Regions from separate parts of the Micromonospora sp. NPDC005220 genome, predicted to be linked through region 3. Evidence: riboswitches for the same ligand, from Rfam matches in the RefSeq annotation. Region 3 holds a riboswitch; each other region holds the start of a gene.
The links. Region 3 has a riboswitch for cyclic di-AMP ahead of ABZU52_RS07440 (NlpC/P60 family protein). Riboswitches for the same ligand answer to the same signal wherever they lie in the genome.

Region 1 (3,975 bases), on a different contig from region 3:
CGTGGGGACGTGCTTCCGGTCGCGTTCACCTGTCCGCTGTGGTGGGTGGCGCGCTGGGCGACGCGGGTGCTGACCAGCCTCGCCGTCGTCGCGGCCCTGGCGCTCGGCGCAGGGCCGGCCACGGCCGCCGTGCCGACCAGCCCGGTGCCAACGTCGAGCGCGGTGCCGGCCTCCGTCGCTGTCGGGCCGCTGCCGGCATCCTGCCGGCACGCCGAAGCGCAGGCTGTGGCGTGCTCGGCCCCGGCGATACCGCCGGAGGCCGCCGACGATTCGGTTCCGACCTGGTCGGTCGACGCGCCGGTGACGCTCCCCGGCGATCAGGGCACCATCGCCGACGTCGTTCTGCCGGTCCGCGCGGCCGAGTCCGACCGGTTGCCCCGCGTCGACCGTGCGAGCGGTCGGGCCTCCCGGGCCCCACCCCGGCGCTGAGCCACCGGGACGCCGTCCCGTCGCCGCGCCCTGTCGACCCACCCACGTCCTCACCCGCCGACCCGTGGCCCGCCGTGGCCCGCCGGTCGGCGCGGCTCCCCATCGCACTGCTCTCTCCCCGAGGTGCCGACCATGGAGACCGTTGTCTTCTACCAGTTCGTGACCGAGGTGCCGCGGGCCGCCGCCATCTGGTCGACGCTGTTCCTGTTGACCCTGGGCCTGCTCACCGTGCTGGCCGCCCGCCCCGAACGGGCCCGGCCCACCGACGATCCGCCACCGGCCGCGCCCACCGCTCGGGAGTCGGCCGCCGCCGAGGCCGCCGACAGGCGCCGCTACGCCGAGGAGGTCGCCGTCGCCGCCGCCGGCGCGGCGACGACAGCCAAGCGGCGACGCGCCGCCTGGCTGACCGCCCAGGAGCAGTTGGAGCGGGCCTGGGCCGGGTACGACGAGGCGGACACCGCCGCGCGTCGCTTCGCGGGCGCCGGGGCGTTGCCGACCCCGCACACCCCGCACACCCCGGCCGAGTACGCCGCCCGGGAACGCTATCTGCACCGGGCGGCGATGGCGGCGTACTGGCGGGGCGACCTGACCATGGCGCAGCTCGGCGACGTGTTCGGGCATCGGCGCGGCTGGGATCCCCGGCGCCACCCGGTCGAGCAGGAGGTGCTGATCAGCCGGGTGATCCGGGATGCGCGGCTGGCCGACTACCAGGTGGCCGTCGCCCGTGAGCGGGCCGCCTGGCGGGACGCGGAGTTGGCCGCCGAGTCGGCTCGTACCCTCGACGAGGAGGCGTACGCGGCGGCGGCCCGGCTGCGCCCGACCCCGGTGCCCGCGCGCCGGGCGATGGCCGGGGCGTTGCGTCCCGCCGTGGTGGCGCTGTGGCGCCCGGCCCGGGCGGGTTGAGCCCGATCTGTTATGTGAGCCCGGTCACGCGTTTGCGGAATCGGACGTCCGACGCGATCAGCCTCATTGTTCCCGCGATTGTGGTCGCGTCTTTTGTCGCCTGTCCGGTTGTCGCCCGCAGGCGTCGGCGTAACCGGTTGTCCCATCGAGTCACATCATCGGCAATACGCGCAGAAATTGTCGCGCCGATTAGGGTTTACGCAGGTGAACCTGGCTTGGCAGGGCGCGGAGCCGCCAGTACTGTCGTCCTGTCCGATGCGGTAACCGATCGCAAGAGGCGACGCCGCATCGACCCGCTTAATCGTGATCAACGAACCGGGGACCCATCAGTAAGTCCGGGGTGAATCCGCGAGCCACGGCCCGCGGTAGGGCGATCTTCCCGCCCGAATCCGTCAGCTAACCCGGTAGGCGGTGTCGGAAGGAGTCAACTCCTCGTGCAGCACCTTTCCACCCCTCGGTTGTTCCCTCGCCTCCACGGCGCGGCGATGCACCCGCTCATTCGTCCAGTGACGGTGAGCTGACCCCCCGGGTCATCGCCTTTCCCGCCCGGCCCCGCCGGGCGTTCCCCTGAGCGGTTCACCATCCGCGGACCACAGTCCGCGTGCTGGCGCCTGCCCGGATACCGGTCCGGCCCCGGTGTGCCGCTCTCCCCCCGATCCGTGGAGGACCCCGTGAAGCACACCCTGAAGCGTCAGCTCCGCCGCCTCGCCACCGAGCGCCCGTACCAGATCGTTGCCGCGTCCGCCGCAGCCCTCGCGATCGCCACCACCACCGGCGCCCTGCTCACCACGGCCGACGACGCCCCGGCCGGCCAGCGCACCGCGACCACTGTCGCCGAGATGCGCAGCGACGTCGCCCGCAGCGAGGTTCGGGACGCGTCCCCCTCGGCCAGCGCCGCGCCGACCACCGCCGCCCCAGCCAGCAGCGCCGCGTCCCCCGCCGCCAAGGCCAGCAGCAACCCGGACCTGACCCGTAAGCCGACGCCGCCGAAGCCGCCCGCGACGAAGGTGCTCGACTACGACTACGAGGCGCAGAACACCTACTACAACTGCGGCCCGGCGGCCACCCGCAACGCGCTCAGCGCCGCCGGCATCGACCGCACCCAGGAGGAGCTCGGCGCCGAACTGGGCACCACCGAGATGGGCACCAACTCGGCCGAGGACACCACCCGGGTGCTCAACGCCGAGGTGAAGGGCTCCCCGTACCAGACCCGGATGTTCCCCGGTGCGCCCAGCCCGGCACAGATGGACCGCCTCCAGGCCGACGTCGTGAAGGCCATCACCGACGGCCGGGGCGTGGTGGCAAACGTCGTCGGGGACGCCACCGACACCGACGGCGGTTGGCACTCCTACGGCGGCGGTCACTACATCGCCGTCGTGGGCTACAAGGACAACGGTCGCACCGTGCGGATCGCCGACTCGGCGAACCCGGCCGACCCGTCGTACTGGATCACCACGATCGACCTGGCCAACTGGATCACCAGCCGGGGCTACTCCGCCTGACCCGGGCACCCTGACCGCCGCGGGCGCCGTCCCCCACAAGGGGCCGGCGCCCGCGGCGTCTCTGTACGCGGCGGCCGGGCTGCGCCGGTCATCGACGACTCTCGTACCCGGCCGTGAACCGTGGGAGACTGCGGCCGTGGTGGAGAAATCGGGTGGACACGCTGGTCGAAGGCCGGTTCTGCTGCTGTTGCACGGCATGGGGGCGACCGGGGACGTGTGGTTGCCCTGGGCGCCGTACCTCGAACAGCACTGGCCCGGGCGCTGGCTGGCACCGGACCTCGCCGGTCACGGCTGGGCGCCGCCCCTTCCGTCGTACTCTTTCGCGGGTTTCGCCCAGCGGCTCACCCAGGCCCTCGGTCCCGACGACCGGCTGGTCGTGCTCGGGCACTCGCTGGGTGGGGTCGTCGGCCTGGCACTGGCCGCCCGCGACGCCGGGATGCCGGTGGACGCGGTGGTCGGGCTGGGGATCAAGGCACAGTGGACAGCCGCGGAGCTGAGCCGTGCCGCCGAGGTCGCCGCCCGCCCGGTGAGCTGGTTCGCCAGCCGCACCGAGGCGGCTCGCCGCTACCTGCGGGTCTCCGGACTGGTCGGCCTGGTTGCACCGGACCACCCGGTGGTGAACGCCGGGCTGCGCCAGGTGGACGGCCGGTGGCGCCTCGCCATGGACCCGACAGCCTTCGCCGTCGGCGAACCGGACCTGGCCGCGCTGCTGGCGGCGACCGACGTGCCGGTGGTGCTGGCGCGCGGGGAGAACGACCCGATGGTCACCGACGAACAACTGAAGGAGTACGGCGTACCTGTCGCCACGCTGCCCGGCCTCGGGCACAACGCGCACGTGGAGGACCCGGCGGCGGTGCTGGCGCTGCTCGACCCGTACCGCTGAGCGGACTATGCCGGTGCGGACGCGGTAAGTGTCTCAGCCGGTGCCAGCTCCCGGCGGGCGGCGGTCAGGAACGCCTCGGCGTACGACTCGACCGGGAAGTCACCCAGGTAGCGGCGGCGGGTGGCCCAGCGGGCCTCGGCCAGCGGGTCGGTGTCCAGTAGCGCGGTCAGCACCTCGTCCACGTTGGACATGTCCCGGCGCAGCAGGTAACCCGACCCGGCCAGCGGGAACCGCTCCACGAACCGGTCGCCCTCGTCG
Region 2 (3,975 bases), on a different contig from region 3:
CCAACCAGGATGCCGGGCGCCGGGCCGCCGTGGCCGACGGGCAACACCCGTTCGCGGTGATCGTCGGCTGCTCCGACTCCCGGCTGGCCGCCGAGATCATCTTCGACCGGGGGCTGGGCGACCTGTTCGTGGTTCGTACGGCCGGGCACACCGCCGGCCCCGAGGTGCTCGGCAGCGTCGAGTACGCGGTGACCGTGCTCGGCACTCCGCTGGTGGTGGTGCTCGGTCACGACTCGTGCGGTGCCGTGCAGGCCGCCCGGGAGTCCGCCGCGACCGGTACCGCACCGGGTGGCCACCTGCGCGCGGTGGTCGACGCGGTGCTGCCCAGCCTGCGCCGGGCCGACGCCGAGGGTGTGGACGACATCGACGGCATCATCGACATCCACATCGCACAGACCGTCGAGACGTTGCTCGGGCAGTCCCCGGTGCTGGCCGAAGAGGTGGCGCAGGGTCGGTGCGCGGTGGTGGGGGTGTCCTACCGGCTGGCCGCCGGAGCGGTGCGCCAGGTGGCCGCCGTGCCGGCTGGCTTCGCGACGCCGGACACCCGGACCGGATCGCCCGAGTCGAGCGACTCGGCCGCGGCCGCCACCGTCTGACGCGACGAGGGCCGCTCCGCGACACGCGGAACGGCCCTCGACGGGGATCGTGCGGGGTCAGAGCAGCGACATGTGGACGTGGTCGGTGTGGTTCGACGGCCCGCTGTACGAACTCCAGCCGGTGGCCGGGAACCAGATCTGCCGGTTCCAGATCACGTAGTAGATGCCGAGCCGGTCGGCGTTACGGATGAGGAACGCGGCGACGTTGTTGCCGTACGTGCGGGTGTCCTCGTTGTGCCACGGAGAGAAGCCGCTCTTCTGTAGCGACCAGTCGCAGGCGCGGCCCTTCGGGTGCTCCCACGGCCCGCCGGGGCGGTAGCAGCCGACGAACCGGTTGAAGCCGGCCCGCTTGACCTCCTTGTACGCGTGCAGCGTGCGGGGGGTGATGCAGCCGGACGTGGTGGGGTCGTTCTCGCTGCACGACTGGGGCTTCCAGTCGCCGTCGGCCGTGCGACCCGGGCCGATCTTCGCGACCGGGGAGGTGGCGTCCACCAGGCCGCCGGTGAAGCCCTTACCGCCGACGAGGGAGAGGGCCTTGTCGGCCTCGCTCTTCCGCTTCGCCATCAGGGCGGTCTGCTTCTGCTGCTCCCGAACCTCCGTGTCGAGGGCCAGCTTGGCCTGCTCGGCGCGGGCCTTCACCACGTTGACCTCGGAGAGCTTCTTCTCGTTGACCATGTTCATCTCGTCGAGCACCGCGGCGCGCTGGACGAACGAGTCGGGGGCGTCGCTCTCCAGCAGCATCGCGATCGCGCCGATCCGGCCGGTCCGGTATGCCTGGGCGGCGATCTGCCCGACCTGCGGGGCCAGCGCGGCCAGGTCGGCGTTGGCCCGGTCGACCTCGGCCGCCAACTCGCTCTGCCGCTTCTTGGATTTGTCCAGCTTGGACTTGGCGGCGGAGTAGTCGCGGTTGGCCTGCTCGATGACGTCGTTGAGCAGCTTGGGCTCGCCGTCCTCCTCGTGCCCGGACGGTGTGGGGTTCGTCGGGGCGGCATGTGCCGGGAGGGGCCCGGCGAGCACGGTCAGTGCGGCGATCACGGCCACCACGGGTGTCAACCAGCGGCGTAGGGGTGCCGTCACAATGTTTCCTTCCGTCGACCGCCGACCGGGTTAGCTGACGGGTTCGGGGCGGAAGTGGCCCCTACCGCTGACGCGGATTCACCCCACGTACCTGGGTCCCCGGCTCGCCGGTTGGCGATTGGGCGGTGGCACCGCAGGCGCCGCTTCGCGCCTTCATCGGTGACCGGCAGCGAGGTTACCCGAGAGTCGACCGGCTGAGCTACGCCTGGATGCCGACCAAAAGCGTCATTTCGCCATAACGTTGAGTGACCAGTGACGTGGTTCTCAGGGTGGATGCCCGATCTGGTCACGCTGAGGAGTGTCACCATGCCGTATCCGTGCTCCTGTTCGACTCCGGCCACCGGTCGGTGGCCTCGGGTGGGGGTGCGGCCCGCGGCTGGTCCGGCTCGCCGGAGCCGGCCGTTCGCGGTGCGATGAGTGCGGCCAGCGCCTCGGTGCGGTCCGGCTGGGGGCGCGCGGCGGGAGCGTCGACGGACGACGTGGCGTCGGTGCGCCCGGCGGCGGTCACCACCGCGGCCAGCCCGGTGGTCAGCGGCACGGCGGCGATCAGACCGAGGGTGGCGACCGCGCTGCGGACGATCTCCTGGGCGAGGAACTCACTGGTGAGGATCTGCCCGATCGGTCGCGAGTCGGCGGTGAGCAGGAGCAGCAGGGGTAGTGACGCGCCCGCGTACGCCAGCACGATGGTGTTGACAGTGGAGGCGATGTGCGCACGGCCGACCCGGGTGGCCGCCCGGTAGAGCTGCAAGCGGGTCAGCCCGGGGTTGGCGTTCGCCAGCTCGGTGACGGTGGCCGCCTGGGTGACCGTCACGTCGTCGAGCACCCCGAGCGAGCCGATGATGATCCCGGCGAGCAGCAGACCGCGCAGGTCCACGTCGCCCTGGAACATCGACAGGGTGGTGGCGTCCTCGCTGCCGAAGCCGGTGAGGTGGGTCGCGGCCGTGGCGATGGTGGCCAGCACGCCGGTCAGCACCAGGCTGCCCAGGGTGCCGAGCACCGCTACCGAGGTCTGTGCGGTGACCCCGTGCGTCAGATAGAGCACCACGAACATGATCAGGGCCGCGCCGACCACCGCCACCAACAGTGGTGACCTGCCGGCGCCGATGCCCGGCAGCACGAAGGTGAGCAGGATGGCGAAGCTGGCGGCCAGCCCGGCGAGCGCGGCCAGACCCCGCCACCGACCGAACGCCACGATCGCGGCCGCGAAGACCACCGCCAGCCACAGCATCGGGGTGCCGCGCTGGTGCTCGGCGATGTTCCAGTTGCTGGTGGTGGGATCGACCGGATCGGCCAGCTCGACCAGGATGACCTCGTCGCCGACCTCGACCCGGGGTGCGCCGGGTCCGTCCGGCACCGGCGTCTGCACCTGCTGGCCGGCGGTCGGCCCGTCGTCCACCCGGACGTCGACAGTGCCGCACCGTCCGTCGCCGATGCTCGGGGTGCCCTCGGGGGCCGACGGCGCCGGCGGGCACGGCTCGCTCACCACCCGGGTGACGGTGCCGGGGTAGCGCGGCACGTCCGCGCCGCCATCGGTCTGCGGTGACCCGCCGCGCGGCCAGAGCAGCACCGCGGCGAGCACGGTGGCGACGAAGAGGGGTACCACCGTCACGACGAGGATCCGTCGCACCCTCGGCGGGGCGGACGGAGCCGGGCGGGTGTGGTCGGAACCCAAGGCGAGACTCCCAACGATCCGGTGCGGGGTACGGGTCAGCGGGCCGGGCGGTTCACCGTTGCGGTGGAAACGCGGCGGATGGCGGGGCGGATCGCTGCCTGACGACCGCTTGATCACGGACGGTCAGTGCTCGGCCCGGTCGGCCGGCGACGACGCCACGTGGTGGCGGCGCCAGTGCCCGACTGTGCAGCGGCATACGGAGGGCCATCGTGGAGATGCTAGCCAGCCCGTCCGGGGGCTGCAGGTCGTGGCGGAGTGTCGCGGCCGAACCGCCCGCGCGGCGGTCCCCGGGGCGGCATGTTGGAGCCATGCCCGCTTCGTCACCGTCCGACCCCGACCACCAGCGCCGCGCCGGACCCATGCCGCACGACAAGCACGCCGGGCACGATCCGGCGATGTTCCGCCGCCGGTTCTGGGTCTGCCTGGTGTTGACCATCCCGGTGGTGCTGACCAGCCATCTCGTGTCGGATCAGCTGGGCCTGGCCGGAAACGTTCCCGGTCGGTCCTGGGTGGGTCCGGTGCTCGGCTCGGTGGTGTTCTGGTGGGGCGGTTGGCCGTTCCTGGTCGGTGCGGTCCGGGAGGTGCGGGACCGGGCGCCCGGGATGATGCTGCTGGTCGCGATGGCGATCA
Region 3 (3,975 bases):
CGGCCGGGCTTCGGTGTGGCCACGACCCCGACGGTCCAGCTGGCGGTCGGCGCGGACGCCGGGTTGTGGAACCAGGCCCGCTGCCCGAGATACCAGATCGCCGTCCAGTCGCCCTGCCGCCCGGCCAGCGCGTATGTCTGCCCGGCGGATGCCCGGGCCCCGTGGTCCGACACGGCCATCGTGTTCGGGGTGCCGTCCGGGCGCAGCGCGATGTCGTTGACCAGCGGCGCGTCCGCGGCCGGTGCGCTCCGCAGCACCACCGCCGAGGAGCCGCGCGGCGCGCACGGCACGCCCACGGTGACGCAGTCGGTGAACGCCGGCCGGTTGGTGGCATAGGCCGGGTCGATCCGGACCAGCCCGGTGGCCGGGGTGCCGGTGTCCAGTCGGGGTGCGTGCAGCAGGTCGAAGTAGTGCGACCAGTCCCAGTACGGGCCCGGATCCCAGTGCATCCCCCGCACGGTCGAGGCTACGGTGCCGGGCACGTTGTCGTGGCCGATGATGTGCTGGCGGTCCAGTGGGATGCCCAGCCGCAGCGCCAGGTGCCGGACCAGCTTCGCCGAGGTCCGGTACATCGCCTCGGTGTACCAGGTGCCCTGCGCCGCGAAGCCCTCGTGCTCCAGCCCGATCGACTTCGCGTTGACGTACCAGTTGCCGGCGTGCCAGCCGACGTCAGTGGTCTTCACGTGCTGGGCGATGTGCCCGTCGACCGAACGCAGCGAGTAGTGCCAGCTCACGTAGGTCGGGTCCTGGACGAGTTGCAGGGTGGTCGCCCAACTCGCCTCGGTGTCGTGGATGACGATGTACTCGATCTTCTGCCGGGCGGGCCGGTCGGAGAGGTCGTGGTTGCCGTAGTCGCCGTCGCCGAACGCCTCGTAGGGGGCCGGGATCCACTCGCAGGAGATGGTGCGCGGGCACTCGACCCCGTCCGGGCGGGCCAGCCGGCGCAGGCCCAGCCGGTCCAACCAGGAACGCTCGGGCCGTACCGCACGGGCCGGCAGGGTTATCCGCTGACCGTCGTCGGTCATCCGGGACTGGTCCGCGCCGATGGTGGTGAAGACCTCCTCGGCGAAGGCCGCAGCGGCGTCGGCGCTGTCCGCGCCGGAGTAGCGGGCCACCGCGCCGTACCAGGCGGCCGGGTCGGTGTCCGCGCCCACCGGCGCGCCCAGATCCCGTTGGTACGCGCTCAGCAGCGCGGCCCCACCCCGGATGTTGAGGCCCGCGTCGGTGCGTAGCGCCTCGGGGGTGGCGCCGGTCAGCGTGGCGGCGGCGTCCACGGTCTGCAACGCGGCGGTGGGCGGGGCGGGGGCCTCGACCGGCCGGGGCGCGGGCAGCCGGGCGGGACGGGAGTCGTCGCCGCGTGGGTCCTCGACACCGGCGTCGTGGTGACCGCGCCCGGGTAGGGCGGCCACGTGCCGCGCGTCGGTCAGGTGCATCGGGCCGTAGCCGCCACTGGTGCTCGGTGTGCCGGCGTTGGTGTCCCAGCGCGACTCCAGGTAGGAGACGCCGAGCAGCACGACGGTCGGTACGCCGTACTCGGTGGCCGCGGCGGCGTACTGCTGCTGGCGGTCGGTGGTTGGCGCGGCGGCGGCCGGGCCGACGGAGAGTGGCGCCGTGGTCGCGGCGGCGACCACGGTGGCGGCGAGCAGGGCGCGCCAGCCGGCCGACAGGGTTGGATGGTGCATCGAACCCCCTAGATTCTCGCGGAGTGCGGTCAGGTCACCATCGCGCCGCCCGGGAGGTCAGGTCAATACCTTTCCATCTATCGAAGTCAGTGGAAAGAATTCTTCACACACTGTCGGTGACCTCGTCCAACCCGTACGGAGTGTCACGGCCGTTCGGGTTGCGGATCGGTAACAAGCGTCTCTACTCTGGTCATTTGTCGGCCCGACAGCAGCTCCGCCCAGCCCGGGCGGTAACGGACCGACACCGCCGAGTCGTTTCCGAGCGAACCGGGGACCCAGGTCCCTCGGGGTGAATCCGCAGCCACTGCGGTAGGGCGCCGACTTCCCGCCCGAACCCGTCAGCTAACCCGGTAGGCGGTCAGGAAGAAGGAGTACGGAACCCCGGTGGCACTCCATGCCCCGCGGCCGTCGTCCGACCGGTCGGCATCAGCCGGCCCGTCGTCGATCGTGCCGCGCCCACGCTGGTACCGCTTCACCACCGCACTCGCCGCGCTGGCCGGCGTCGCCGTCGTCCTGACCGGCAGTGCCACGGCGGCCCACGCCGACCCGTCGGTCACCGAGATCGAGCGCCAGATCGACGCCGACTGGAACAAGCTCGAACCGATCATCGAACGGCACAACGCCACCCGCACCGACCTCGCCGCGAAGCGCAAGCAGGCCGACGCGCTGGCCGCCCGCATCACCCCGCTGGAGCGCCAGGTCGACGCTGCGATGGACAAGGTCAGCGCGCTGGCCGTCCGCGCCTACATGGGTGAGAACGTCTCGACCGTCAACGCGGTGCTCGGCAGCCGATCGCCCAGCGAGGTGGTCGGCCAGCTGGAAATGCTCGACCGCTTCGCGCACAACCAGCAGAAGGACGTACGCCAGGTGGCCGACCTGCGCGACCAGTTGGCCGCGCAGAAGGCGCCGCTGGACGAGATGGTGGCCCAGCTGAGCCGCACCGAAGCCCAGTTGGCGGCGAAGAAGAAGCAGATCAACGAAGAGATCGACCGCCTGCAGAAGCTGCGCCTCAAGGTGTACGGCAGCGGTGGCGGTGGCCCGCTGCGCCCGGCGCCCTGCCCGGGTAGCTACCCCGGCGGCGCCGCGGGCACCGCTGTCAAGTTCGCCTGCGCGCAGATCGGCAAGCCCTACGTCTGGGGCGCCGAGGGTCCGAACTCGTACGACTGCTCCGGCCTCATGCTGGCCGCCTGGGCGAAGGCCGGCGTGTCGCTGCCGCACAACGCCGCCGCGCAGAGCCGCGTCACGAAGAACGTCAGCAGGGGCGACCTGCGCCCCGGCGACCTGGTCTTCTACTACAGCGACATCCACCACGTCGGCATGTACGTCGGTGGCGGCTGGGTGGTGCACGCCTCGCAGGCCGGTCAACCGGTCAAGATGAAAAAGGTCGACGACGGCCCGATCCACAGCTACGGCCGCCCGGGCTGACCCCGGGTGACGACAGGGCCCGCCGCGATCCGTCGCGGCGGGCCCTCGTCGTTCTCTGCGTCGTGCCTCAGCGGGTGGGCCAGGTGCGCCAGTGCTGCCAGGCGCGGCTCGGGGTCGGCCCCCGCTGGCCCTGGTAGCGCGAGCCGTAGACCACCGAGCCGTACGGGTGCTCGGCCGGCGAGGAGAGCCGGAAGATGCAGAGCTGCCCGATCTTCATGCCCGGCCACAGGGTGATCGGCAGGTTCGCCACGTTTGAGAGTTCCAGCGTCACGTGACCGGAGAAGCCCGGGTCGATGAAACCGGCGGTGGAGTGCGTGAGCAGCCCGAGCCGCCCCAGCGAACTCTTGCCCTCCAGGCGGCCGGCGAGTTGGTCACCCAGCGAGATGACCTCCAGCGTCGAGGCGAGCACGAACTCCCCCGGGTGCAGCACGAACGGCTCGCCATCGGGGACCTCGACCACCGAGGTCAGGTCGTCCTGCTGCATGGCGGGATCGATGTGGGTGTAGAGGTGGTTGTTGAAGACCCGGAACAGCCGGTCGAGTCGGACGTCGATGCTGGACGGTTGGACCAGGGTGGGCTCGAACGGCTCCAGGCCCAGCGTGCCGGCCTTGATCTCGGAGACCAGGTCGCGGTCGGAGAGCAGCATCGGACCACCATAGCCGCGTTGCCCAAAGTGGCCGGATTTGGTGCCGGTGACCAGCGCGTCGAGGTCGCTGCTCGTACATTTGTTCGATAGAATGCCCACATGGCTTCCTGGTCCGAATTCGCCGCCGACGAGCCCCGACTCGCCGACGGGATCCGCGTTCTCCTCCAGCAGTACGGGCCGGGCTTCGGCTATCTGGCCACGGTCCGTGCCGACGGCGGGCCC
Region 4 (3,975 bases), on a different contig from region 3:
GGCGTGATCACGCCGGTCCCCCGCCGGGACGAGGTCGCCGGTTGGCTCGGCGCGCTCGCCGCGCCGAGGTTGCAGGTGGTGACCAGCCTGGAGGCCAAGGGCATGGAGTACGACGGGGTGGTGCTGGTCGCCCCGAGCGAGATCCGGGCGGATCCGGGTGCCGGGGTACGCACCCTGTACGTGGCGCTCTCCCGGGCCACCCAGCGGCTCACCACGATCGACCCGACGGGCTGACGGGCGCGGACCGCCCCCGGTAGGGAGACGCAGCCCATACACTTGCACACATAGCGATGTGAGCATACATTTGACCGGGTCCCGACCAGCGGCGGAAGGTGGTTCTCGTGGGCGCAGGTCATGACCACCACCACGGGTCCGTCGCCAATGCCGCACAGCAGCACAAAGGTCGCCTCTGGGCGGCATTCGGGCTGCTCGCCACCCTGATGGTGGTGGAGGCGGTGGTCGCCCTGCACACCAACTCGCTCGCCCTGCTCTCCGACGCCGGGCACATGTTCACCGACGTGCTCGGCATCGGGATGGCGCTCGCCGCGATCACGGCGACCCGGCGGGCCACCGGCGACCCGCAGCGCACCTTCGGGCTCTACCGACTCGAGGTGCTCGCCGCGCTGGCCAACGCCGTCCTGCTCTCCGGCGTCGCGATCTACGTGGTGATCGAGGCGATCCGCCGTTTCGGCGACCCGCACCAGGTCATCGCCGGCCCGATGCTCGCGGTGGCCGTGCTCGGTCTGCTCGCGAACATCATCGCCTTCGCCCTGCTCCGCGCCGGGGCCCGGGAGAGCATCAACCTCCAGGGCGCCTACCTGGAGGTGCTCGGCGACCTGCTCGGCTCGGTCGGCGTCATCGGCGCGGCGCTGCTCATCACCGTCACCGACTGGTGGTGGGCGGACCCTCTGGTCGCGGTCGCCATCGGCGTGTTCATCCTGCCGCGTACCTGGCGGTTGGCCCGAGCCGCCATCCGCATCCTGGTGCAGGCCGCCCCGGAGCACCTCCAGGTGACCGCCGTGCACGACCGGCTGGCCGCCGTTCCCGGCGTCGTCGAGGTGCACGACCTGCACGTCTGGACGCTCACCTCGGGCATGGAGGTGGCCTCCGCGCACCTGACCATGGCACCCGGCGCGGAGGTCGGCGCGGTGCTCACCGCGGCGCGTACCGCCCTGCACGACGACTTCCGCATCGAGCACGCCACGTTGCAGATCGAGCCCGGGGCCGCCCCCGGAGCGTGCGGCTCCATCGAATGGTGACGGCACCGTCATTTACCGTGCCGACGCCCGCACCGTCCGTCACATCGGCTGCAGCCGCCCCACTGGCACCGGTAGGCTCGGTCCCGGCCTCCACCAGGCGGCGCCTCCCGGCGCCGGTGGTGGTCGCCGCCTAATCGCCCAACTGGGCGAACCGGGGAACCATGTTCCTGGGGTGTATCCGCGTCAGCGGTAGGGATCTTCCGTCCCGAACCCGTCAGCTAACCCGGTCGGCGGCTGACGGAAGGACATGCGCAGTGGCACCAGCACGACCGCCCGCCGCCAGACTGGCGGCCCTGATCGTCGCGATGTTCGCCCTCGGCGTCGCGCTTCCGGCCGGCACCGCCTCGGCCGCTCCCCCGACCGGCCTGCGGGCCGCCGCACCCGACTCCGACGAGGAGGGCGGCACCCCGACGTTGCGCGCCCAACTCGAGGCGGCCAGCAAGGGCTACCTGGACGCGAAACGCGCCCTGGACACCTCCGTACAACGGCAGCAGCAGCTCGCCACCCAGCTGAAGACCATCGAGGGCGAGATCGACCAGCGCAACGGCAAGGTCGGCGCGATCGCCGAGGTGGCGTACCGCACCGGGCGGCTCGGCGCGATGTCGGCGTTGCTCAACAGCAACACCCCGGAAGGCTTCATGGACCGGGCGGCCGCACTGGACGCGGTGGCCGCCAACGAGGACCGGGTGCTGCGCGACCTGCTGAACAGCAAGGACAAGGCCAACCGCACCCGGGTCGCGCTGGACGGCGAGATCATCGAGCAGCGCAAGCAGGTCGCGGTGATGGCCAAGCGCAAGGAGCAGGCCGAGCGGGCCCTGAGCGTGGCCACCACGGCCAAGCCGCAGACCACCGCCGACACCGGCTCCAACCGGGGCACCTCCACCGCCAACGCGACGGCCGCGCCGCGCAACTCCGACGGCTCCTGGCCTTCCGAGTCGTGCAGCGTGAACGACCCCACGCCGGCCAACGGCTGCATCACCCCGCGCACCCTGCACGCGCTCAACCAGGCCAAGGCGGCGGGCTTCACCCGGTACGTCTCGTGCCACCGCCCCAGCGGCTCCGGTGAACACCCGAAGGGCCGGGCCTGCGACTTCGCGGCGCAGAAGGGCGGCTTCGGCGGGAACGCCACCGGCGGCGACAAGACCTACGGCAACAACCTGGCCGCGTACTTCATCCGCAACGCGGACCGACTCGCCGTGCTCTATGTGATCTGGTACAGGCAGATCTGGCTGCCCAGCAGCGGGTGGAAGTCGTACAGCGGGGCGCAGGGCACCCCGTCCACCGACCACACCAACCACGTACACCTGTCGGTCTACTGACCCACACGTGGTGATGCCTGTGAGTCATCGTGATGACTCACAGGCATCACGTGCGTCCGGGGCCGGGCTACGTCGTCGGGCGTACCCCTGATGTCGTCGCTCGTCGGACGACCCGGCCGGAGCCGGCGGGCAGCATCGCGGTATGCCTCGGATCCGACCCGCCACCCGCAAAGCGCTGCTCACTCTGCACCTGGTCACCTCGCTGGGCTGGCTCGGCGCCGACCTGGTGCTGCTCACCCTCGGCATCGCCGTGCAGCGGGGCGCCGACCCGGGGGTGGTCTATCCGGTCATGACCCTGGTCGGCACGGTGCTGTTCGCGCCGCTGAGCGTCCTGGTCTGGCTGATCGGAGTCGCCAGTTCGCTGCTCACCCCCTGGGGTCTGCTGCGCTACCGCTGGGTGCTGGTCAAGCTCGTGCTCACCACGGTGATGGTCGGGCTGGTGCTGTTCCTGCTCACCCCGAACCTGCGCCACGCCGGAGCGGTCGGCGCCGCCCTGCCCGCCCGGGATCGCGCCGACCTGGTCATCGCGCCGGCGGTGTCGACCAGCCTGATGATCATCGCGACGGTGCTCTCCACCTACAAGCCGTGGGGCCGACGGGCTCGGCCACGGGGGCCGGCAGCGGCGTGAGGCGGTCAGGGGGGCGGTGGGTTGTTGCTGCGGTCGAGGGCCGCGCCCAGCCGGGTGGCGAGGGCCAGGTGGGCGGCTCGGGCCTGGCGAAACGCGTAGCGGAACAGCGGCGTCGGCGCGGTCAGCGTGATCTCCACGTCGATGCGGACCAGGCCATCCGGCTCGGCGCCCAGACGGGTGTGGTTGCGCACCGTGGTGGCCGGCCACTGGCGGGCCACCATGACGATCTCGTCGGCCTCGCTGATCAGCACGTCCGCCTGGTAGGTGGTTCGGAAGCGCAGCGGCCCGGCCGCCAACCGGTCGTTGATCGTGTAGCTGGCCTGGGCGCCGGGCCGGGGCGGCACCCGGCGGACCCGGACGATCAGCGGATGCAGCTCACCCTGCCGGGTCAGGTCGCTGAGCAGCGCGGCCGCCTCGGCGGGTGAGCACCGGGCCTGAACGGTGTAGCTGAAGGTATCGCTGCTGAGCACACCGTCTCCTGCCGTCGTTGGTCGCCCGATCGTCCCGTACCGATGTCTGGCTGGCAACGCCCGACGGACGCCCGGGCAGCTGCGCGGGGTGCGGCGAGAGCCGGGGCAGGCCGCACAGCCCGGCACGGACGTGGCGCTGCTGGCAGCGGGGTACGCGTCGGTGACGGCCATCCGGGCGGTCACCGACGCGACCGACATCGACCTGGACGGCCTGGACGAGCAGCTCTGACGAGGACGTCCGGCGCGCTCAGGCGCCGGGCAGCACCTCGGGAGTGGCCGCGCCGGCGAAGTAGGGCTCC

Region 1: linked by a shared signal. The riboswitch ahead of ABZU52_RS09680 (C39 family peptidase) and the one ahead of ABZU52_RS07440 (NlpC/P60 family protein) in region 3 are both predicted to bind cyclic di-AMP.
Region 2: linked by a shared signal. The riboswitch ahead of ABZU52_RS16030 (hypothetical protein) and the one ahead of ABZU52_RS07440 (NlpC/P60 family protein) in region 3 are both predicted to bind cyclic di-AMP.
Region 4: linked by a shared signal. The riboswitch ahead of ABZU52_RS23875 (hypothetical protein) and the one ahead of ABZU52_RS07440 (NlpC/P60 family protein) in region 3 are both predicted to bind cyclic di-AMP.

The regions. Positions count from the first base shown of each region.
Region 1 covers NZ_JBEXHP010000015.1:1,546-5,520, reverse strand. Annotated here, with positions in the region: gene ABZU52_RS09690 (hypothetical protein) at 10-429, shown strand; gene ABZU52_RS09685 (hypothetical protein) at 562-1,332, shown strand; cyclic di-AMP (ydaO/yuaA leader) riboswitch at 1,617-1,758, shown strand; gene ABZU52_RS09680 (C39 family peptidase) at 1,992-2,834, shown strand; gene ABZU52_RS09675 (alpha/beta fold hydrolase) at 2,971-3,717, shown strand; gene ABZU52_RS09670 (CDP-glycerol glycerophosphotransferase family protein) at 3,723-3,975, opposite strand, start outside.
Region 2 covers NZ_JBEXHP010000036.1:12,903-16,877, forward strand. Annotated here, with positions in the region: gene ABZU52_RS16025 (carbonic anhydrase) at 1-596, shown strand, start outside; gene ABZU52_RS16030 (hypothetical protein) at 654-1,673, opposite strand; cyclic di-AMP (ydaO/yuaA leader) riboswitch at 1,677-1,808, opposite strand; gene ABZU52_RS16035 (YibE/F family protein) at 1,975-3,345, opposite strand; gene ABZU52_RS16040 (copper-translocating P-type ATPase) at 3,705-3,975, shown strand, end outside.
Region 3 covers NZ_JBEXHP010000011.1:519-4,493, reverse strand. Annotated here, with positions in the region: gene ABZU52_RS07445 (peptidoglycan recognition family protein) at 1-1,682, opposite strand, end outside; cyclic di-AMP (ydaO/yuaA leader) riboswitch at 1,918-2,053, shown strand; gene ABZU52_RS07440 (NlpC/P60 family protein) at 2,067-3,107, shown strand; gene dcd (dCTP deaminase) at 3,175-3,753, opposite strand; gene ABZU52_RS07430 (pyridoxamine 5'-phosphate oxidase family protein) at 3,853-3,975, shown strand, end outside.
Region 4 covers NZ_JBEXHP010000080.1:1,596-5,570, reverse strand. Annotated here, with positions in the region: gene ABZU52_RS23885 (AAA family ATPase) at 1-234, shown strand, start outside; gene ABZU52_RS23880 (cation diffusion facilitator family transporter) at 342-1,259, shown strand; cyclic di-AMP (ydaO/yuaA leader) riboswitch at 1,377-1,508, shown strand; gene ABZU52_RS23875 (hypothetical protein) at 1,565-2,578, shown strand; gene ABZU52_RS23870 (hypothetical protein) at 2,721-3,206, shown strand; gene ABZU52_RS23865 (SRPBCC family protein) at 3,212-3,676, opposite strand; gene ABZU52_RS23860 (hypothetical protein) at 3,765-3,905, shown strand; gene ABZU52_RS23855 (STAS domain-containing protein) at 3,924-3,975, opposite strand, start outside.